DNA from 3 places in the Mesorhizobium sp. CNPSo 4661 genome. Region 2 is predicted to be linked to each of the others. Evidence: predicted binding sites of a transcription regulator. Region 2 holds the regulator's gene; each other region holds the start of a gene.
What was found. Region 2 encodes PhoB, which activates phosphate uptake and scavenging genes when phosphate is short. Its sites were predicted from a motif close to TGTCATNNANCTGTCAT; they were not measured.
Positions count from the first base shown of each region.

Region 1: a site for PhoB is predicted at 4,827-4,843, ahead of AC0YKC_RS21325 (alkaline phosphatase D family protein). Genes of this name have one in related genera too.
Region 3: a site for PhoB is predicted at 3,337-3,353, ahead of AC0YKC_RS06505 (inorganic diphosphatase). Genes of this name have one in related genera too.

Region 1 is NZ_JBWGIO010000013.1:228,073-235,685, forward strand. It holds gene AC0YKC_RS21305 (3-hydroxyacyl-CoA dehydrogenase NAD-binding domain-containing protein) at 1-1,894, opposite strand, end outside; gene AC0YKC_RS21310 (hypothetical protein) at 1,998-2,588, opposite strand; gene AC0YKC_RS21315 (TetR/AcrR family transcriptional regulator) at 2,634-3,242, opposite strand; gene AC0YKC_RS21320 (MFS transporter) at 3,321-4,604, shown strand; gene AC0YKC_RS21325 (alkaline phosphatase D family protein) at 4,915-6,489, shown strand; gene AC0YKC_RS21330 (hypothetical protein) at 6,700-6,969, opposite strand; gene typA (translational GTPase TypA) at 7,185-7,613, shown strand, end outside.
Region 2 is NZ_JBWGIO010000005.1:153,060-160,672, forward strand. It holds gene pstA (phosphate ABC transporter permease PstA) at 1-679, shown strand, start outside; gene pstB (phosphate ABC transporter ATP-binding protein PstB) at 676-1,479, shown strand; gene phoU (phosphate signaling complex protein PhoU) at 1,500-2,207, shown strand; gene phoB (phosphate regulon transcriptional regulator PhoB) at 2,224-2,913, shown strand; gene AC0YKC_RS09240 (ROK family protein) at 3,241-4,482, opposite strand; gene xylF (D-xylose ABC transporter substrate-binding protein) at 4,849-5,889, shown strand; gene AC0YKC_RS09250 (sugar ABC transporter permease) at 6,143-7,495, shown strand; gene AC0YKC_RS09255 (ATP-binding cassette domain-containing protein) at 7,507-7,613, shown strand, end outside.
Region 3 is NZ_JBWGIO010000003.1:344,424-352,036, reverse strand. It holds gene AC0YKC_RS06530 (DUF982 domain-containing protein) at 222-509, opposite strand; gene AC0YKC_RS06525 (DUF982 domain-containing protein) at 537-839, opposite strand; gene AC0YKC_RS06520 (low affinity iron permease family protein) at 1,020-1,364, opposite strand; gene AC0YKC_RS06515 (YciE/YciF ferroxidase family protein) at 1,486-1,998, opposite strand; gene AC0YKC_RS06510 (cysteine hydrolase family protein) at 2,136-2,732, opposite strand; gene AC0YKC_RS06505 (inorganic diphosphatase) at 2,740-3,336, opposite strand; gene AC0YKC_RS06500 (cold-shock protein) at 3,612-3,821, shown strand; gene AC0YKC_RS06495 (hypothetical protein) at 3,929-4,123, shown strand; gene AC0YKC_RS06490 (hypothetical protein) at 4,543-4,749, opposite strand; gene AC0YKC_RS06485 (Crp/Fnr family transcriptional regulator) at 4,850-5,569, opposite strand; gene AC0YKC_RS06480 (trimethylamine methyltransferase family protein) at 5,892-7,139, shown strand; gene AC0YKC_RS06475 (CsbD family protein) at 7,198-7,401, opposite strand.

The DNA of each region.
Region 1 (7,613 bases), on a different contig from region 2:
AGCCGTTGACCCAGACCACGTCGATGTCGGACGCCCGCGCGGCGATGCCTTCCTCGAGAATCTTCGCGCCCTCGTTGACGAGTGGGTAGAGCGTGCGTTCGATGATCTCGCCGGCGCTGATCTCGCGTCGGGGGATGCCCAGTTCAGCCGCCTTGGCGCGGATCAGCGCCTCGACTTCCGAATCCGAGAGCGGCTCGCGCGAGCCGCTCTCATAGCGGTACCAGCCGCGCCCGGTCTTTTGGCCGAAATGGCCCTGCTCGCACAGCGTGTCGGCGATCAGCGCGGTGAGGCCGCGGGCCTTGCGGTTGCGCCAGCCGATGTCGAGGCCGGCGAGGTCGCCCATCTGGAACGGCCCCATCGGCCAGCCGAAATCGGTGAACGCCTTGTCGACCTCATGCGGCGTTGCACCTTCGAGCAACAAAAATTCGTTTTCCGCGCCGCGCGCGGACAGCATGCGGTTGCCGACGAAACCGTGGCAGACGCCGACGACCACGGCCACCTTGCCGATGCGCCGGGCAAGATCGGCGACCGTCGCCAGCGCGTCGGGCGCGGTCTTTTCGGCGCGCACGATCTCGAGGAGCTTCATGACGTTTGCCGGCGAAAAGAAATGCATGCCGAGCACGTCGCCTGGACGAGAGGTCGAGGCGGCGATCGCGTCGACGTCGAGATAGGAGGTGTTGGTGGCGAGGATGGCGCCGGGCCTAGCGATGGCGTCGAGCTTGCCGAACACCTCTTTCTTCACCGCCATGTCCTCGAACACGGCCTCGATGATCAAATCGCAATCGGCGAGGTCGGCATAGTCGGTGCTGCCCTTGAACAGTCCGACCCGCTTCTGCTTCGCCTCGTCCGTCAACGAGCCGCGGCTGACCGAAACGGCATAGTTCTTGTCGATCGTCGCAAGCCCGCGCCGCAGCGCCTCTTCGCTGGTCTCAAGCAAAGTCACCGGAAGGCCGCCATTGGCGAAAGCCATGGCGATGCCGCCGCCCATGGTGCCGGCGCCGATGACGCCGATGCGCTCGATCCGGCGCCTCTGCAGGTCCTTGCCCGGCAGCTTCGCCGCCTCGCGCTCGGCGAAGAACAAATGCCGCTGCGCGCGCGACTGGTCTCCGGAGACGAGTTTCAGGAAAAGCTGGCGCTCCGCCGCCAGCGCTTCGTCGAACGGCAAGGTGATCGCATTGCGCACGGCCTCGGCGCAGGCAAGCAGCGCTTCCAGTCCGCGCGCCTTCCTGGCGAGTTCCGCCGCCTGGGCGTCGAAAGCGGCGAGATCGGTCGCGGCAAGGCGGTCATTGCGGTCGCGTACCAGCACGAACGGTCCGCCTTGCGCGACCATTTCGTTGGCGAAACGAATGGCCTGGGCAAGCAGATCGCCGTCGAATACCGCATCCACGAAGCCGGCGGCCTTCGCGTCGTCGGCTGAAACCGGCGCTCCGGAAACGATCATGCCGAGCGCTTTCGCCGCACCCACAAGGCGCGGCAGGCGCACCGTGCCGCCGCCGCCAGGCAAAAGGCCGAGCTTCACTTCCGGCAGGCCGAGTTTGGCACCGGCATCCGCGACGCGGAAGTGGCAGCCGAGCGCAAGCTCCAGCCCGCCGCCCAGCGCCGTGCCGTGAATGGCGGCGACCGTCGGCTTGGGAAGCGTTTCCAGCAAGGCGATGATGGCGCGCAGTTCCGGCTGCTGGAGCGGCTTGCCGAATTCGGTGATGTCGGCGCCGGCGACAAAGGTGCGCCCGGCGCAAGCGATGACGATCGCGCTCGCGGCGGGATCGTCGCGCAGCGCGGCAAGCGCCTCGTAAAGCGGTTTGCGGACGTGAAAGCTCAGCGCATTGACCGGCGGGTTGTCGATGGTGACCACCGCGATGCCGTTCTCGTTTGCGACGCTGACAGAACTGGACAAGCGGAACCTCCCGAGACCGGCTGCAATCGGAACAAGGGTTTACTAGGCAGCGACCCGGATGGGAACCCGATGCGGCGCTGGCCCAATCGTTGACGCGGAGCGGCTAGTTATCAACCCGGCCGAAGGGCGGCACGTCGCCGATCACTTCGCGCTTGTCCTTGCCGCAGGTGAAGGTCTTCGCCTTTTCGTCAGCGAGCTTGCGGGCCTGGTCGTTGGCTTGCGGGTTGCCGGTGGCCAAAACCAGACCGACGGTGCAGCCCTGATGCTCTTCCGGTTGCGCGACCTTGGCGACGACCAGCACGTCGGTCGATTTCTTATCGTCCTCAGGGTTGCTGACCGAGCGGCGATGAATGGCAGCGAAAGGGATGGCGACGTCGCCATTTGTCTCGATGCGCCACTCGACCTTGGGGCCGGAGCCGTTAAAGGCGGTGAAGCTCTCCCAGACCGCGGTCATGTCGTCCGACGGGAAGCCATAATAGACGGATTCGCGCGCATCATCGTAGCCGATCAAGACCGGGTAGCCGCGATAGCCGGAGCAGACGAGGTTCGCCCAGTCGCCGTCGCCTTGCCCGGCCTGGGCGTAGGTTACGCAGTCCTTCTTCGAGTCGAGATCGGTGTAGGCGCTGGAGATTTCGCCGGCCTGGGCCGCCTGGCACAAACCGGCGAGGGCGAGCGGGATCAGAAGAGCGCGCATGGCAGGCAACTCCTTTTCGAGTTGCCGAGAGCGTAACGTCGTTTGCTATTTCTTCAAGCTGGCTTCGATCAGCAGGTCGGCGTTGCGGGCGACGGCGGCCGCCGGTCCGCCCAGGCCGAACAACTGGCCACTGATATAGGCGCCCTCGATGAGGAGCAGCAGGCCGTCGCCCAGCGTGTCGGAATCGGCAGCGCCCATCGCGGCGGCCATGGCGCGCAGGCGCCGGCGCAATTCCACCTTGTTGTTCTCGCTCACCACCCGCGCGGGGTGCCCATGTTCGGGATATTCCACCGCAGCGTTGGTCATGCCGCAGCCGCGATAGTCCGGTTTCTGGGTGCGTTTGCCGACCCGGGTCAGGAATGCGATGATCTGAGCGCGCGGATTGCCCGGATGCGCGTCGACGGCCTCGTCGAACCGCTCCCAGAATTCGAGGTCGTATTTGCGCAGATAAGAGGCGGCGAGCTCGTCCTTGGACGGGAAGCTGCGGTAGAGGCTCGGCTTGGTGACGCCGGCGCGCCTGACGATCTCGTCGACGCCGATCGCCCTGATGCCCTCGCGATAAAAAAGGTCGCGCGCCACGTCCAGGATCTTGTCCGCCGCTTTCGGGGCGGGGGGCGCGTTCAACGACGCTTCAATTTTATTGTCCGATGGCATGCAAACAACTCGCTTGACAATGTTACTGACCGGTACGTATGTATGGCGCTATCCCATTGCAACGTACCGGTCAGTAACATGATAGTCCAGTCCCGCCCGTTTGGCCAGCGTTACGCTTTCGTTGTCGTTGCCGTCATTTTCTTCTGTTTGCTGATCGCGGCGGGGCTTCGTTCGGCGCCGTCGGTGATGATGGTTCCGCTGGAAGAAAGCTTCGGCTGGCGCCGCGACGTCACCTCCTGGGCCGCCAGCGTCGGCATCCTGCTTTACGGCTTGACCGGACCGTTCGCCGCCGCGCTGATGGAACGCATCGGGCTGCGCCGCACGCTGCTCGGCGCGCTGCTGGTGATGTCGGGATCGACCGCGCTCAGCCTGTTGATGACCAAGCCCTGGCACCTCTTCATCACCTGGGGCGTGTTTTCCGGCATCGGTTCGGGCGCGGTAGCGAGCGTGCTGGGCGCCACCATCGTCAACCGCTGGTTCAAGACCAATCGCGGCCTGATGATGGGTCTGATGTCGGCCTCCAGCGCCACCGGCATGCTTGTGTTCCTGCCGCTCATCGCTTCGCTGGCGCAGAGCGGCGGCTGGAAGCCGGTGGCGATAGCGGTCGCGATCGCGACGGCGGCGCTGATCCCGTTCGTCTTGCTGCTGGTGCCGGAGCGCCCCGCTTCCATCGGCCAGGTGCGCTACGGCGCCGATGCCGACGACGTGCCGCCGGTGTCGCCCGCATCGCAGGGCAATTTCCTGGCGCATACGCTGAACACGTTGCGGCGCGCCGCCGGCACACGGGTGTTCTGGTATCTGTTCGCCACCTTCTTCGTCTGCGGCTTCACCACCAACGGCCTCGTCGGCACGCATCTCATCGCCTTCTGCGGCGACATGGGCATCGGTGAGGTGCAGGCGGCCGGGCTGCTGTCGATGATGGGCATCTTCGACCTGATCGGCACCACGCTGTCCGGCTGGCTCACCGACCGCTTCGATCCGCGCAAGCTGCTCGGCGTCTACTACGCGGTGCGCGGGCTGTCGCTGATCTACCTGCCTTATTCCGGTTTCTCGGCGACCAGCCTGGTCATCTTCGCCGTGCTCTACGGCCTCGACTGGATCGCCACGGTGCCGCCGACGCTCAGGCTCGCCAACGAGGCGTTCGGCGACCGCAGCGGGCCGATCGTGTTCGGCTGGATCGTCGCCGGCCACCAGGTGGGCGCGGCGGCGGCCGCAGCCTTCGGCGGCACGATGCGCGAGCTGCAGGGCAATTACGAGCTGGCCTTCCTGATCGCAGGGATGACGGGCATTGCGGCGGCTTGTATTTCGCTGCTGATCAACACGAGCAGGCCGGCGTTCGAGCCGGAGCCGCAGGCGGCTTAAGGCGCGACTTTCCCTTCTCCCCTTGTGGGAGAAGGTGGCCGCGAAGCGGTCGGATGAGGGGTGCTCCAGGGAAAGCCAGCGTCTCACTCAGCTGGAACGCCGGCGACGCCTCACCCATAGGAACGTCAACGCCTCACTCCGCTGGAACACCCCCTCATCCGTCTCGGCGCTAACGCGCCGATCCACCTTCTCCCACAAGGGGAGAAGGGAAGAGCTGTCGACTGTTATCAAAACTTCATGGTTCCGAAATGTGCCTGAAACATTGAGGCGTGAGCTTGGCGGTCCCGTTCAACGCCATCCGGAGACAGCCATGAACAAGCTCTCGTTGACCCGCCGCGCTTTCGTCACCTCGGCCAGCGCCTTTGGCCTTGTCGGCGCCTCCGGGCTCGGGCTGCCCTATTATTCCCGCGCCAGCCAGCGGCCGGCCTTCACGCATGGCGTCCAGTCGGGCGACGTCGACGCCACGTCCGGCATGGTGTGGACCCGCACCGACCGTCCGGCGCGCGTCATGTACGAAGTGTCGACGACCGAAAGCTTCGCCAACGCGACCAGGCTGGCTGCGCTCGATACCTCGCCGGCCAGCGACTATACGGTCAAGCGGCTGCTCACCGACCTCGCCTCGGACCAGGACGTCTTCTACCGCATGACCGCGGCCGATCTTTCCGACATCAACGCCGTCTCCGAGCCGATCGTCGGCCGCTTCCGCACCGCGCCGTCGTCAAAGCGCGACGTGCGCTTCGCCTGGTCGGGCGACACGGCCGGCCAGGGCTGGGGCATCGACGAGACCGGCATGAAGACCTATTCGACCATCGCCAAGCACACGCCGGACTTCTTCCTGCATTCCGGCGACACGATCTATGCCGACGGCGCCATGAAGGATGAGGTCGACCTCCCCGGCGGCGGTAAGTGGAAGAACGTCGTCATGCTCGACGGCAAGCGCAAGGTCGCCGAGACGCTGGACGAGTACCGCGACCAGTGGAAATACAACATGATGGACAAGCATGTGCTTGGCCTCTCCGCCATCTGCCCGACCTTCTACCAGTGGGACGACCACGAGGTGCTCAACAACTGGTCGGATTCGAAGAATCTCGCCGCCGACGACCGCTACAAGGAAAAGTCGATCCATGTGCTGGCCGCCCGGGCGGCACGCGCCTTCCACGAAATGACCACCATCCGCTACGAGCCGTCGGAGCCGGGCCGCGTCTACCGCAAGATCTCGCACGGGCCGCTGCTCGACGTGTTCTTCCTCGACATGCGCTCCTATCGCGGCCCCAACGGCCCCAATCTGGATGAAACGCTGACGCCGAAGTCGCGCATGATCGGCGAGGAGCAGTCCAAGTGGCTGAAGCGCGAGCTGGCCAACTCCAAGGCGACCTGGAAGATCATCGCCGCCGACATGCCGCTCAGCCTCGTGGTCTGGGACGACGCGGCGAAGAAGGTCGGCTTCGAGGCCGTCAGCAACAACGACAATGGCGCGCCGAAGGGTCGCGAGCTCGAATTCGCGGATGTGCTGCGCTTCATCAAGAATGCCGGCATCACCAACACGGTGTGGCTCACCGCCGACGTCCACTACACCGCGGCGCATTACTACAATCCCGACAAGGCGCAGTTCCAGGATTTCAATCCGTTCTGGGAATTCGTCTCCGGCCCGATCCATGCCGGCACCTTCGGCCCCAACGACCTCGACATGACGTTTGGGCCCGAGCTGAAATTCATCAAGGCGCCGACCGCCGACCAGGGCCAGAACCTGCCGCCGTCGGCCGGGCTGCAGTTCTTCGGCCTGGTCGATATCTCCGGCGCCACCGAGCAGCTCACGGTGCGGCTGATGGATCGCGACGACAACGAGCTTTACAAGGTGACATTGGACCCCGTGCGGTCTGCGTAAGGTCGGCGCGAGGCACCCCCTCTGTCCTGCCGGACAATCTCCCCCGTAAGGGGGGAGATTGGCAGCTCCGTCGCCGGCGCTTTCTCTCCCACGTCGGCGATTAGCGAAAGCCTATGTGACATCTGATCTCCCCCCTTGCGGGGGAGATGCCCGGCAGGGCAGAGGGGGGTGCTGTCCCGCCGGCGTTTCCCGCGTTACGGCAAGGCGTTATCAATCCGGATAGCAGGTACGCGGAACGTTCGGCCAGACTGCGGTGTCGCAGTTGGCGTCCTTCTGGCGCTGCTTGAAGGAGGCGCTGACCGGGCCGGTGACGATCGGGTCGACGCCGTCGGGGGCGTCGGCGAACATCTGCTGCGCGGTCCTGGCGTCGGGTGGCGTGATCGGGTCGGCTTCCCTGAGCGTGGCCGCCGACTGCGCGGCACCGGCCGCGACGAGCGTGCCAAGCGCTGCCCACGCAAAAACCGGACGCAATCTGGACATATGATCGCTCATGAACATCGAACTGTCCGGGCCCTCAAAGGTTCCGCCTTGGTTAACAGAATCATTTCACACCAAGACGTTTAAGAATCAGTGACCATTTATTTGGGGTCGGGCCTCCCCTTTCGCAATTGCGAAAAACCTTGTATGAGCCGCGCAACCGAAAAAGGCGGCGCTTGTTAAGCCTGCCGCCTGCAACGTTCCCGAGACCAGACAAAATGAACCTCCGCAATATCGCGATCATCGCGCACGTCGACCATGGCAAAACCACGCTGGTCGACCAGCTTCTGAAACAGTCCGGAGCCTTCCGCGACAACCAGCGCGTCGCCGAACGCGCCATGGATTCCAACGACCTCGAAAAAGAGCGCGGCATCACCATCCTCGCCAAAGCGACCTCGGTCGACTGGCACGGCACCCGCATCAACATCGTCGACACGCCCGGACACGCCGATTTCGGCGGCGAGGTCGAGCGCATCCTGTCGATGGTGGATTCGGCGATCGTGCTCGTCGACGCCGCCGAAGGGCCGATGCCGCAGACCAAGTTCGTCGTCGGCAAGGCGCTCAAGGTCGGCCTGCGCCCCATCGTCGTCATCAACAAGATCGACCGTCCGGATGCCCGCCATATCGAAGTGGTCAACGAGGTGTTC
Region 2 (7,613 bases):
GCCGCCCGGCGACGCCGGCGGCCTGCTCAACGCCATCTACGGCAGCATCGTCATGACCATCATCGGCATTATCGTCGGCACGCCGATCGGCGTGCTGGCCGGCACCTACATGGCCGAGTACGGGCGCTTCTCGAAGCTCACGACGATCGTGCGCTTCATCAACGACATCCTGCTGTCGGCGCCATCGATCATCATCGGCCTGTTCGTCTATGAGCTGATGGTACGGCCGATGGGGCACTTCTCGGCGATTGCCGGCGCCGTCGCGCTGTCGATCCTGGTGATCCCCGTCGTGGTGCGCACCACCGAGGACATGCTGAACCTCGTGCCCAACGCGCTGCGCGAAGCGGGCACCGCCATCGGCGCGCCGCGCTGGGTGGTGATCCGCTCGGTCGCCTATCGCGCGGCCCTGTCCGGCATCGTGACCGGCATCCTGCTGGCGATCGCCCGCATCTCCGGCGAAACCGCGCCGCTTCTCTTCACCGCGCTCAACAACCAGTTCTGGTCGAGCAATCTCAATGCCCCGATGGCCAGCCTGCCGGTGACCATCTTCCAGTTCGCCCTCAGCCCCTACGAGGAATGGCAGCAACTGGCCTGGACGGGCGCACTCATAATCACCCTTACGGTTCTCGGGCTGAGCATCATCGCCCGCAGCCTGACCGGACGCAGAGAGGACAGATGAAACCGATGTTGTCCACCGACCTGAACGTAGCCGACACGACCGTCGAGAAGGCCAAGATCGAGGTCAAGAACCTCAATTTCTACTATGGCCAATCGAAGGCGCTGAAGGACATCAACCTGTCCTTGCCGGAGCGCAGCGTGACCGCCTTCATCGGCCCGTCGGGCTGCGGGAAGTCGACGCTGCTGCGCGTGCTCAACCGCATCTACGAGCTCTATCCGAAGCAGAGCGCCGAGGGCCAGGTACTGCTCGACGGCAAGAACATCCTCGACCGCTCGCAGGACCTCAACCTGCTGCGCACCAAGATCGGCATGGTGTTCCAGAAGCCGACGCCGTTCCCGATGTCGATCTACGAGAACATCGCCTTCGGCGTCAGGCTGTATGAGAAGATCAGCAAGGCCGAGATGGACAGCCGCGTCGAGTCGGCGCTGAAGCGCGCCGCGCTGTGGAACGAGGTCAAGGACAAGCTCAACGCCAGCGGCCTCAGCCTTTCCGGCGGCCAACAGCAGCGCCTGTGCATCGCCCGCACCGTGGCGGTGAAGCCCGAGGTCATCCTGCTCGACGAGCCGGCCTCGGCGCTCGATCCGCTGTCGACCGCCAAGATCGAGGAACTGATCGACGAGTTGCAGGCCGACTATACGATCGTCATCGTCACCCACAACATGCAGCAGGCGGCGCGCGTGTCGAGGCAGACGGCGTTCATGTATCTGGGCGAGCTGGTGGAGTTCGACCGGACCGAGAAGATCTTCACCTCGCCCCGCGAAAAGCGCACGCAGGACTACATCACCGGCCGCTTCGGCTGAGTTCATACGAGGACATCATCATGGCCGAACATACCGTCGCCTCCTTCGACGAGGATCTGAGGCAGATCAGCCGGCTTATCAACGACATGGGCGATCTGGCCGGCTCCATGGTCGGCGGCGCGACCAGGGCCCTGCTCGAAACCGACAATGCGCTGGCGCAGCGCGTCGTCTCCGACGACGCCATCATGGACGCGCGCCAGCGCGAGCTTGACGACCGCGCCATCACGCTGATCGCCAAGCGGCAGCCGATGGCGGACGACCTGCGCAACGTTGTCGGCTCGATCCGCATGGCGGGCGATCTCGAACGCATCGGCGATCTTGCCAAGAACATCGCCAAGCGCGTTGGCGCGGTCGGCGTCAGCACCGCGCCGCGCGACCTCACGCATTCGATCGATTCCATGGCGCAGCTGGTGCTGATCCAGGTCCAGGCCGTGACCCAGGAATATATGGTGGGCGACGCCACTGCGCTGGCCAAGCTGCGCAACGACGACGAGCGCATCGACGTCAAATACACGTCCGTCTTCCGCGAGCTGTTGACCTACATGATGGAAGATCCGCGCAACATCACCGCTTGCACGCATCTTCTGTTCTGCGCCAAGAATCTCGAGCGCATCGGCGACCATGTGACCAACATCGCCGAGAACGCCTATTATGTGCTCACCGGTACGCAATTGCCCGCCAACCGTCCCAAGCAGGACGAGACGGCAATGTCGGCGCCGGCGGCCTGACGAGAAGGTTACCCCGATGATCGCGCCACGCATCATGGTGGTGGAGGATGAGGAGCCGCTGGGGGTGCTGCTCCGCTACAATCTCGAATCCGAGGGTTACCAGGTGGAAGTGGTGACCCGCGGCGACGAGGCCGAAATCCGCCTTCAGGAAAACGTTCCCGACCTGCTCGTGCTCGACTGGATGGTGCCGGCGGTTTCCGGCATCGAGCTCTGCCGGCGCCTCAGGATGCGGCCCGAGACCGAGCGGCTGCCGATCATCATGCTGACGGCGCGGGGCGAGGAAAGCGACCGCGTGCGCGGGCTCTCGACCGGCGCCGACGACTACCTGGTCAAGCCGTTCTCGACGCCGGAATTCATGGCGCGCGTCAAGGCGCTGCTGCGCCGCGCCAAGCCGGAGGTGCTGTCCAGCGTGCTCAAGGTCGGCGACATCGTGCTCGACCGCGAGTCGCATCGCGTCTACCGCAAGAAGAGCGAGATAAGGCTCGGCCCGACCGAGTTCCGCCTGCTCGAATTCATGATGCGGCATCCTGGCCGCGTGTTCTCGCGCAGCCAACTGCTCGACAATGTCTGGGGCGAGACGATCTATATCGACGAGCGCACGGTGGACGTCCATGTCGGCCGCTTGCGCAAGGCGGTCAACAACGGCCGCATGCCCGACGTCATCCGAACCATTCGCGGGGCGGGTTACGCGATCAGGGAGGATTAGGGATAGGGCGCGGAAGCGCTGACGGCTCCGCTCCCGGCATCTGCGATGGTGATTAGCCGAGACGCTTCTAGCGTCGTCATCCACGGGCGGAGCAAGGAGCGTAGCGACGCAGCGCAGACCCGAGGATCCATTCCGTGACTTCGACGTGCCGGGGCGGTGCAGAATTCTGCTCCGCTGCGCCTACGATCGAAGTAACGGCATGGATTCCAGGGTCTTCGCGACGGAGCTTCGCTCCTGCTTCGCCCTGGAATGACGAAGCTGCGGGGCCATCGCTAATCTCAAGCGTCTGCTGCTGTCCTCAGCGACCAGCGGTCACTTCAAAGCCGCTCAGGCCACGTTTTTTCCGCTGCCCGCTCTTGCCTGCATGCCCGGCGCGAAAATCTCCTGGTCGACGAAGGTCAGCGCGCGCATGGCGCAGCCTTCGCGGATCAGCGGCAGCTCGTTAGGCTCGGTGTCGAAGGAGATCGATTCCGAGTGCTGGCCGCCCGCGGTCTGGGCGATCGCCGCCCTTAGCGCCGGCTCGATCAGGTCGAAGGCGGCCGCGCTGACGCCGACCATGGCCACGGGCGCCGGGTCGATGAGGGCGAACAGGCTGCCGAGACCGAAACCAAGCGCCTCGCCGGCCCGACGGTAAGCCTCCCGCTCGGGGCCGTCCTTCTCGCGCGCCTTGGCGGCGAGGGCTCGCATGTCGGCGTCGCCGACGTCGACCGGCTCGGCGTCCTCGCTCATTTTCATGGCGCTGCGCCAGATCGCGTAATTGCCGGCATAGGCCTCGACGCAGCCGCGCCGGCCGCAGCGGCAAAGCGCGCCGCCCGGGCGGTGGATCATGTGGCCGAATTCGCCGCCCGAGGAATGCGTGCCGGTGAACAGCGCGCCCTTCAGCACCAGACCCATGCCGATGCCGTGCGACAGGAGGATGGCGATGAAGTCGTCGCGATAGCGCTCGGGGTCGCGCCATTGCAGCGCCACCGCCATCATGTTGCAGTCGTTCTCCATGGTGGCGGGGATGCCGAATTCCTGCTCGAGGATGTCGGCGAAAGGAATGCCGGTCAGCGGCGTTATCGGCGACCACAGCATGGCGCGTGCGTGGGAATCGGTGATGCCCTGGATGCCCATGGCGATGCGGGCGACGCTGCTCACCTCGAGGTCGGGATCCTGCAGTCGGCGCCGGACGATCGCCACGCATTCGCCGATCAAGTCGTCGCGGGGCATGACAAGCGTGTCCAAGCGCTGCTGCTCCTCGGCGACCACCTGGCCGGCATAATCGATCACGGCGACCGACAGGAAGTTCAGCGACAAGACCACGGTCAGCACCGCGGCGGCTTCAGGGTTCAGCGCCAGGCCGATCTGCGGCCGGCCGCGTTTCAGCGCCGTCGGCTCGCTGGCCTTGCTCTCGGTGAGAATGCCTTCCTGGATCAGATCGGCGGAGATCGCCGAAATGGTCGAGTGGCTGAGCCCGGTGGTGGCGGCAATCTCCGTGCGCGAAGGCTGGCCGGCGCGGCGCACGGCCGAAATCACCATGGCGCGGTTGCGCCGGCGCAAATCGTCGTGACGGATTCCGACCGACATGTCTTCGCACGTCCTCCCCGGTCATCGCGGCCTTGTGATGATGCCATGGCCTAGCGTTGACACGCCAGACGGTTCACCATTTGCGGAAACGGCGAACCGTCTGTCTTTTGTTCTGACGCAATTCCGGGCGGAAAACCGCTGCGCACTTTTCCTGGAATTGCTTCTGGATACTGGCAGAAGCCAAGGTCCATGTCATTATTTATTGCGGGTGTCGAAAAAAATGTTCGGACCCATCAAAACCCATCAGAATCGCAGTTGACAGCGTCGTTTTGCTGGATCACTATTTTTTTGAGGCTCGAAAAAAAGCCTCTCTACCGGCCTTCGGGCCAGTCTGGGTCGCGCCGCACAGAGCGCAGGGAGGATATCATGAAGAAATTCGCAGCCGCCATCCTGGCGGGCGTTGCCATGTCGCTGACGTTGGCGTCGGTCGCCGAGGCGAAGGACAAGGTGATCGGCGTCTCTTGGTCGAATTTCCAGGAAGAGCGCTGGAAGACCGACGAAGCGGCGATGAAGGCAGCCATCGAGGCCGCCGGCGACAAGTATATTTCGGCCGACGCGCAGTCCAATCCGGGCAAGCAGCTGACCGATGTCGAAAGCCTGATCTCGCAGGGCGCCAATTCGCTGATCATCCTGGCTCAGGATGCCTCGGCCATCGGTCCGGCGGTGCAGAAGGCGCTCGACGAAGGCATTCCGGTCGTCGGCTATGACCGCCTGATCGAGAACAAGGACGTCTTCTACCTGACCTTCGACAACAAGGAAGTCGGCCGCATGCAGGCCCGCGAGGTGTTCAAGGCCAAGCCGGAAGGCAACTACGTCTTCATCAAGGGCTCGGGTTCCGATCCGAACGCCGACTTCCTGTTCTCGGGCTCCATGGAAGTGCTCAAGGCGGCGATCGACAGCGGCAAGATCAAGAATGTCGGCGAGGCCTATACCGACGGCTGGCTGCCGGCCAACGCGCAGAAGAACATGGAGCAGTTCCTGACCGCCAACGACAACAAGGTCGACGCGGTCGTGGCGGCCAATGACGGCACCGCCGGCGGCGTCGTCGCGGCGCTGACGGCGCAAGGCCTGGCCGGCACCGTTCCGGTCTCGGGTCAGGACGGCGATCACGCGGCGCTCAACCGCATCGCGCTCGGCACGCAGACCGTGTCGGTGTGGAAGGACGCGCGCGAGCTTGGCAAGAACGCCGCCGAGATCGCCTCGCAGCTCGCCAACGGCAAGAAGATGGGCGACATCGCCGGCGCCAAGGACTTCACGACGCCTGGCGGCAACACCGTCAAGTCGCTGTTCCTGACCCCGATCGCGATCACCAAGGACAATCTCAACGTCGTCATCGACGCCGGCTGGATCAAGAAGGACGAAGTTTGCGCTGGCGTTGCCGCCGGCAGCGTCAAGGTCTGCAACTAAGTTTGCCGGCTCTCGATCAAAATCCTGCGCCGCGGCCTGGAGCGGTTCGATGAACCGCTCCAGTTCCTTGTTGCCGCAATCCCGGACGGGAAGCCACGGCGAAGTCGCCGATCCCAACCGCCACGCACTTTTCCTGGGATTGCGTTGAAGCCGCGGCGTTTTCTCAAAAAGTTTTGTGTTTCCGCCTCTGGCGGATAGCTTCTAGGCTTGGCCAGGCATCCGCGTCAGACGGGCAGGCCGGCGGGAGGAAATCATGACCGACACGACGTCTACCCAATCGGCGGACACCGCGCGTGCGTCGGAACTTGGCGCTGTCGCCAGGTTCCTGAAGGCAACCGAGATCGATACCCGCATGCTCGGCATGATAGGCGCGCTGCTGCTGATCTGGGTCGGGCTGCACGTGATTTCCAGCCTGCGCCTCGGCGTCAATCCGCTCGACTTCGACAGCCGCACCTTCCTGACGCCGCGCAATCTGTGGAACCTGTCGGTTCAGACTTCGGCCGTGGCGATCATGGCCTCAGGCATGGTGCTGGTCATCGTCATGCGCAACATCGACCTGTCGGTCGGATCGGCCGAAGGGGTGATCGGCATGGTCATGGGCTTTGCCCAAGTGCATTTCCTGGTTCGCTTCGTCGGGCTTGAATTGGGCAATCCCTGGATCTGGGTCCTGGCATTGCTGATCGGCCTGGCGCTCGGCCTCATCATCGGCGCCTTCCAGGGCTTCATCATCGCCTATCTCGAAGTGCCGGCCTTCATCGTCACGCTGGGCGGATTGCTGGTATGGCGGGGCGCTGCCTGGTGGGTCACCAGCGGCCAGACCGTGGCGCCGCTCGACGCCACGTTCCAGCTGATGGGCGGCGGCCCGGCGGGCTCGATCGGCGCCAAGTGGAGCTGGGCCGTCGGCATCGCCGCCTGCCTGGCGGTCATCTTCATGCATTTCAACGGCCGCGTGCAGCGCAAGCGCTTCCGCTTCCCGCTGCGTCCGGTCTGGGCCGAGACGCTGCTCGCCACCGTCACCTGCGCGGTCATCCTGGGCGCAGTGTGGCTCGCCAATTCCTATCCCTGGCCGGTCGGCATCGTGAACCGCTACGCCGCCGCCAACAACATCACCGTTCCCGAAGGCGGGCTGTTCATCGCGCATGGCATCGCCATTCCGGTGCTGATGGCCGTCGCCGTCGGCCTGATCATGACCTTCGTCACCAAGCGCACGCGCTTCGGCCGCTATGTCTTTGCCATCGGCGGCAATCCGGAAGCAGCCAACCTCGCCGGCATCAACACGCGCTGGATCACCATGAAGGTGTTCATGATCATGGGCGTGCTGGCGACGATCGCGGCGGCGATCTCGTCGGCCAGGCAGAACTCCTCGACAAACGTGCTCGGAACGCTGGACGAGCTTCTGGTCATCGCCGCGGCGGTCATCGGCGGCACCTCGCTCGCCGGCGGCTCCGGAACCGTGCTCGGCGCGATGCTCGGCGCGCTTCTGATGCAGTCGCTGCAGTCCGGCATGGTGCTGCTCGGCGTCGATTCGCCGCTGCAGAGCATCGTCGTGGGCGCCGTGCTGGTCGTCGCGGTGTGGCTCGACACCATCTATCGCAAGCGGGTCTGAGGAGAACGAGCATGGCTGAAAAATCCGCTCCCGCCGGCGTTCCGCTGGTCGACATGCGCAACATCTCGATCGCCTTCGGCGGCATCCGCGCCGTCGACGACGCCTCGGTCGATCTTTT
Region 3 (7,613 bases), on a different contig from region 2:
TAGTGCCGTCGCGGCACGGTTCCTGCCCAAGCGGCAGCTTCCGCCTGTGCGAGCAGGCCATCGAGAGAGCCGGCCAACGCCTCCTGGCAATCGCTGTCGTACCGGGCGGCGTTGACCTCATTGACGGGTTTTCCAATGGCTGGTTCTGCCATCGAGGTTCCTCGTCAATCATCTAGGTTTGGTGCGAGGCGCCCCGACAGCGGTCGTAGGCGCCCCGATCGTCATTGGTGATGTGACGGCTGGGCCCATCCGACGGCGGGAGGGATTGCTCCGTCCTCGACAAGGATATCCTTCTTGCGCGCGAACGCGGCGAAAACGCCTCGCGCGGTTTCCGCGTCGACGTCGCCAATCAAAGCCGCCTTGCAGGCACGGATGGCCGCTTTCTGCTCCGGGCTATTGCCGCACCAGTCGATCGCGAACTGATAGGCGTCGACGACGGTGTTCAGTTGCCGGGGAAAGCCCAGTCCGACCCAAACGCGAAGGGGTTTCTCGAAAGGTTTGGAAAGCATCGCGAACTCCCATACACCGCGATACTTTCAAACAGCCAGTCCGCCGCCGCGGCCGCCTTTGCCGGTCATCCATGGCAAGGGGACACTCACGTCCTCAAGAATTCTGACCGACTTTGCGAAACCGCAAAAGGCATCTCTGGCGCCAGTCAGCGGATAGCCGCTGTCGAATGCCCGCTGGCAGGCACGAAGGGCCGTTTCAAAGATGGTTCCGCGCCTGTTCTTGGGCCACGCGTAGAGAAATTCCAGAGCATCTTCCAAGCACGCGATTTCCTGGATGAGGCTGTTTCCGCTCTTCACGAAAACGGGGCTGTCGAACATCCGGTCGTTCATAACGTCCTCCAATCGAACGAACAATTGAGTACAAGCCACGGCTTGGGACCGACAGAGGCCCAAGCCCAGCGGCGATATGGGTTTGTGGATTTTGACCGTCAAGAGCTTTCCCGGTCGCTGCGAGAACCGGCGCGTCTCGGAGGGATGAATAGCGGCTATTCGGCCAAGGCGCCGTTCGGCTTAGGTGTTAGCCGCCTTTCTCTTCTTGGCTGCCGCGCAGCGCGCCCGGAACGCCTCGACCTCGGCTTCGGTAAGATGCTCGATACCGATGAAATCATTCTTCGCATGGCCTGAGCGGATTAACTCGTCGAGTTTGGCCTGGATCGCCGCGCCGTCCCGGTTCTGGGTGTTCTGGATCAGGAACACCATCAGGAAAGTGACGATTGTGGTGCCGGTGTTGATGACAAGCTGCCAGGTCTCCGAATAGTCGAAGACCGGACCGGTTGCCCCCCACAGCAGAACCGATCCCAGGCATAGGCCAAAAGCCAACGGCCTGCCGGTGGCATGAGCGACGGCCGCCGCCATGCGATTGAACGCTTTTTCCATGGGATGATACTCTGGGGAACGGTAGCAACGAGCCCCGGCAACCTGCCAGGGCTCGGCGGAAGCCGGACCGAGCGAATATCCGGCCGTGCGCGGAGCGCCGCTAGGCAGCCTCGGCAGCTACATTGACGGCGGATTCGGCGAGTTCGGTGAGCGCTGCGTCCGTTTCCTTTTCCTCGGCCAGCGTCTTGTCGAGCAGATTGACAGCTTCCGTCAGGCCGAGTTCCTGCGCCCAGGTCCTGAGCGTGCCGTAGCGCGAAATCTCGTAATGCTCGACGGCTTGGGCGGCGGCCAGCAGGCCGGCGTCGAGCGAGGGCGAGCCCTTGTACTCATCCATGATTTCCGCGCCTTCCTCGGTGATGCCCATGATGGCCGCGCAGGTCTTTCCCACAGGCTTCTTGTCGATCACCTCGAACACTTCCTCGAGACGCGCGACATGCTCCTCGGTCTGGTCGCGGTGCTTCTCGAAGGCCGCCTTCAACGCATCGTCCTGCGCCGCCTTGGCCATCTTGGGCAGCGTCGCCAGAATCTTCTTTTCGGCGAAGTAGATGTCTTTCAGCGTGTCATGGAAAAGTTCGTTGAGGCCCTTGTTCGAGGCCGCTTTCGTCGTCGCCATTTCTGCATCTCCTGGTGGGGTTGGATCATCACCAACACGGCCGCCCGCAAGTTGTTCCGAATAGATTTTTTGCCGGTGAAGGCCCTGGACCCTCAATTGTTATTGACGAGGCTCCGCGTTGATCTTTGGCGCACGGGCTAAGCCCAGGACTCCAGGATTTCATCCACCGGGGCGACTTCCACATGGTGCGAATATCTTTTGGTGAACAGCCTGATGATGCTGTCATAGGCTTCGTCGGAGGTGCTGCAAATCGCATCCTCCGCCAGAACCGTTCGAAAGCCGAAATCGATAGCTCCAAGAAGCGTGGCCAAAACGCACATGTCGGCCTCGCCTCCGCTGACGACAATTGTGTCAACATCCTCGGCTGCAAGCGCGCGCCTCAACCTGCCTCCGAACCAGGGCGAATAGACGGGTTTGTCGAACTGTCGTGCCGGCGGAACGAAATCCTTCAGCTCCGGCGCCAACTCGATGATGTCGTTCCCTGCTTTTTCAAGCGTCATTTCTGCCCAGCGCTCATAGTAGCTGCGCCACTGGCCATGCCCTTCTCCTGCCCGCAGTGCCGGAATGAAGCGGGTGAAGATGGTTCGTGCCGGCCACCGCTCGGTGAGCCGAAGCACCTTGGGCAGAGTCTGGGGAAACCACTCGACCGCCCACGGTCCGGGCGGCATGAACATGCGCTGCATGTCGACGCAAAGATGCACGGCGTTTGCAGGAATAGGGCGGGAGACGGGCATCAGCCGCTCACCGATTTGCGAGTTTTCGCTTGAAGGATTTCATTCCCTTCGTCAGCGAGGCCCTGGCCTCGGCCGCGTTTTGCCAGCCCTTCAGCTTGATTTTCTTGCCGGTACCCAGCACCGAGGAAAGGAAGAACTGCTCTATTTCCCGGCGAAGATCTTCAGGCACATCGACTGACGCCACGGGCTCATCCGGCGCGTCTTCCTTATGAGGGCAGAAAATGTACCGGTCGTTGCGGACTTTCGAGCCGTCGGGATCGCGCTGCTTTACCCTGAGCGCGCCCAGCAGGTCGCATTTTATCACGACCCCCGGAGCGCCGGCGGCCTGGTGGATGACGAGCCCGTCCAGCGGATCACCATCGTCTCCCAGCGTCGATGGCACGAAGCCCCAATCGTAGGGATAGGTGTTACCGACAGGAAGGGGGCGGGAATATTCGAACACCCCGGTCTTCGGTTCATAGGCGAGTTTCGCGGCCGATCCCCGCGGTGTTTCCACGACCACGCGGAACAGGTTACGAGAAGTTGCCGGAAGCGTCAGATAATTAGCCATTGCCAAACCGGGAGCCGACCAAACCACATTGCGCAAGGTGAACTTCACCGGCACCTGAATGTTCCATGACGAAGGAGGTGGCCGACTGAATCGCCCAGGCCGAGATGCGCAGGCTGGCTCACTGCGAAAGGAGGGCCTTGGATAAATATATCCGGGGTTGTCTTGCCGGGAGTCAGTTTAAACGCTATATGTATGATATCGATCTTGCTGAACGAACGTTGTTTCTGGCGCCTTTGTGCCCCGACGATCTTCCCTCTCAATTTCGAAAACTGTGACGTTTGGCATTCGGCCAAGCGGCGGTAATTTGCGTCGATTTGAAAGGAAATCGTATGACTACTGGAACCGTGAAGTTTTTCAACGCCACCAAGGGCTTTGGCTTCATCGAGCAGGGCGGCGGCCAGCCGGACGTGTTCGTTCACATCTCTGCCGTGGAGCGCGCCGGGATGCGTTCTCTCGTCGAAGGCCAGAAGGTAAGCTTTGACGTCGTCAAGGACGCCCGCAGCGGCAAGAGCGCCGCGGAGAATCTGCAGGCCGCCTAAGCCATGCATCGGCGCCTTTGACCACGGATGTACTGGCACAGGCGCTGGGGCTTTGAGGGAAGGTCGGGTTCGCCCGGCCTTTTTCATTTTGTATAGCGAGGTAGCACATGGCTGATACGAATGTGTTCAAGCCGAAAGGCGACGCCAAGAACGAGGCCACCACAAAAACCGCGCGCGCCATCATCGACGGGGAGGCGGCGGCCAGAATTGCAAAGACGGCGCGTCTTCGCGAGGCCAGACTGGCGCAGGAGCCAGTGGAGGAGCCGGTAAAGAAGGCGAAGAAAAAGGCCGCCGGCAAATAGGGCGCCGACCTGAGATGCGATCTGCGGAAGTCGGGCTGGCGTTTCGGTTTTCCCTGAAACACTAGCGTTCCAACTGCGCCGTCGTATGGCAGGTCAGGGCCGACGCAGCCCCGATTCACGCAGCGGCATTGGGCCCTACTTCGGCGTCACCGGAAGCCGAGAAAGCCCAATATGGCAATGACGATGACGACCGCTCCTACGAGCCAGATGATATTGTTCATGTCTGCTCTCCCAATGCTGACGTTCCGGCGCTGGCGCCGGCAAATGCAGCGGTCATGATGGCCATGGCACCAGCGCTCTTTGAAATGAGTTTGGCCTTCATTCTCTATTCTCGATGCCTAATTTAGAAATAACTGCAGTGAGATAGCGTTCCTGAGGCGAAATAGTTCCGGTGAGCGCGAAAAACAGAAGAACTCTGATCAGTGCCGGCTCTTGAGGAACCTCGCCTCGCGCACCAACGAGGTCCAGTCGGTGCCAATGAGCTTGATCAGTTCGCGGGCGTCGTCCTCGGAGATGTCCGTGTCCTTCGCCAGCCGAAGGGCTAGCAATTCGACATCGCTCTTCGCTGGCTGAGCCGCGTTGCCGTTCTCGGCGTGGCGTGTCTTGCCGTCATTTCCGCCGATCATCATCCGCCTCCTTCCAGTAGGAACTTTCGAGGCGGCGGCATGTTTCATGCCCTCGGCAAATAACATCCGAAGGCGCCTCGCCGGCGGCAGGCCGTGAGAGTTAACGCGGTTCGCGGGTCATTGAGAGATAGGTCGGATCGAACTCGGCGATCTGCTGCAGCTTCTGCCAGTCGAGGATCGTCACCGTATGGTTCGCCCAGGCGATCACGCCGCTGTTGCGCAGCGCGCTAATGACGCGGTTCATATGCACCACCGACAGGCCCAGCACGTCGGCGAGCTCGGCCTGCGAGACGGGCAAATGAAAGCTCATGCCGTTGGTGCGCTTCACCACCTCCAGCCTGACGAACAGCTCGCAGAACAGATGCGCCAGATGCGAGACCTTCGAGCGCCGCCCCATGGCGACGATCCACTCGCGGTGGATGGCGCCGTCGATCAGCGTGTCGAGCCACAACAGCCGCGTCAAATGCGGCGCCCGCTCGGTGATGCTGCGCAGCTTCGAATGGTCGGCCAGGATGACGCGGCAAGGCGAAAGCGCGATGACGCCGTGGTCCATCGTCTTCAACAGGAAGGCGTAGAGGTCGACGAAATCGCCTGGAACCTGCAGCGAGGTGAATTGCCGGCCGCCATCAGCAAGCACCTTGTAACGGGCGGCGAGCCCGTCGAGCACGAGAGTGCTGTAGGCCGGCCGGGATCCCGACGCGACGATGTCCTGACCAGCGGCGAAGTGGCGTTCGCCCGCCATCAAGTCGCCGAGCAGGGTTTTCTCGTCGTCGGATAGGCTGTCGTGCTGGCCGAGATTCAGGAAAAGGGATTCAAGCATTCATGTCTTCCATGAGCGGGCCGAGCGGCCCGGTCACAGCGGATGTCAAAGTGATTCAAAACAGGCGCGTTTGACGAGGTATGGGGTTGTTGGTCAAAGCGCGCTAACATTTGATACTTCGGCGCTTTTTCCTCCGCGAAATGCCGAAAAGCGCATTGCGGTCGCGTTGCCGCACGGCCGATGCTTGCCTCACCCGTCGCCGGCGCGACGCCTTCCTGGAAGCGACGCAAGGTGGCGCGGCAGGAGCCTCGCGAAGGCAAACCGAATCCGGATAATCCGGCACGTCGGTGCCGTCGAACCGTTTGCGCCGGCCGGGGGATGCATGTCGGCTACATTGGTTCCTGAACATCGCGCGGCGGACTTCATCGCCTCGTCCTATCGCCCCGGGCGCGACGAGGCCGGGCTCGAGACGATCGAGAAGGCGGCCGACCGGGTGCTGGAGGAAACCGGAATCCGCTTCATGGACGATCCGCAAACCATCGACATGCTGAAGCAGGCCGGTGGCGTGGCGAGCGGCGATGTGGTGCGCCTGGACGGGGCCGAGCTGCCCCGCATCGTGCGCCGGCATGCGCCAGAAAAATTCCTTCTGCGCGGCAGGAACCCCGCAAGGGATACGACTGTCGGAGAAAGGGCACCGCCGGTCTTCGCGCCGATCTACGGCGCGCCCAATGTCGTGCTCGACAATGGAACGAGAGTAGCGGGCAGCCGGCGGATCTATGGCGATCTCGTCGCCGCCGCGCATGCCGCTCCCGGGTTGACCAACACCGGACAGATGATCTGTGTCATGGAGGACGTAGCCGAGGACCGGCGGCCGCTGGAAATGCTGCTTGCGCATCTCACCCATTCCGACAAGCCGCTCATGGGCAGCATCGCCTCGCCGGCGGCAGCCGAGGCGGTGATCGACCTGACGGCCGCGGCGGTGGGGCGACCGGCGCGTGGCGGCGAATGCAATCTCCTCCATCTGATCAACGCCACACCGCCGCTCACCTATTGGCCGAACCCGTTGAAATGCCTGCGGGCGATCGCGATGAAGGGCGAGGCGAGCATGGTTTCGTCCTACATGATGATGGGTGCGACGGCACCGGTTACCGTGGCCGGCGCGCTGATCCAGGGCTATGCCGAGGTGCTGGCCGGCCTGGCGCTGGCTCAGCTCTGGCGCCCGGGCGCGCCGGTGGTGATGGGCATCCTCGCCTACCCGTTCGACATGCGCCGGATGTTGCCCAATTTCGGTGACCCGGCCTCGCAGCTCGTCCAGTTCTACGCCGCGGAACTGGGCAGGCGGCTCGGCGTGCCGGTGCGGGGCGACGGCGCCATCACCTCGGCCAAGGTCGATGATGCCCAATCCGGCGCCGAAGGGGGCAGGGTGCTTTCGGCAGCGGTGGCCTCAGGCGCGCATTTCATCCTGCACGCAGCCGGCTGGCTGGAGCAGGGCCGCACCGTGTCGCTCGAAAAATTCCGCCGCGATGCTGCGGCGTTGGCGGAACTCGGCCCTGGCAGGCCCGCCGATTTGCCCGCGCCGCTCGATCGCGGGATCGAGATGGAGATACGCGGCCGCCTCGCGCGGGCTTGAGCCCACGAAAAAGGGCGCTGCCGCGAGGCCGCGCCCTTCGTTTCGTGGGAGCCGGCTTCTACCAGCCCTGCATGCTGTACCAGTCATCGATGTCGCGGCGCACGCGGTCCTTCTCGAGGCCGTAGCGTTCCTGGATCTTGCCTTCGAGCTGGTCGCGTTTTCCCGCGATGCGGTCGAGGTCGTCGTCGGTGAGCTTGCCCCACTGTTCCTTGACCTTGCCCTTCACCTGCTTCCAATTGCCTTCGACGCGGTTCCAATCCATTGCCGGACCTCCTGTTGGACACGGAGGGCTAACGGCAAGGCGGTCGCGAGGTTCCTGCCAAAAACTTTTTCTCCGACGGCGTCAGGCATCGGCCCGACGGCTCCTGGCCGGGCTTCTTTTAGGTACGGGCGTCCGGCTGCAACGGGTCGCTTCGATGGTCATGGCGCGTCCTCAAAAATTCGGGAGCGGCGGAACATTCGCCCGGCGCCGAT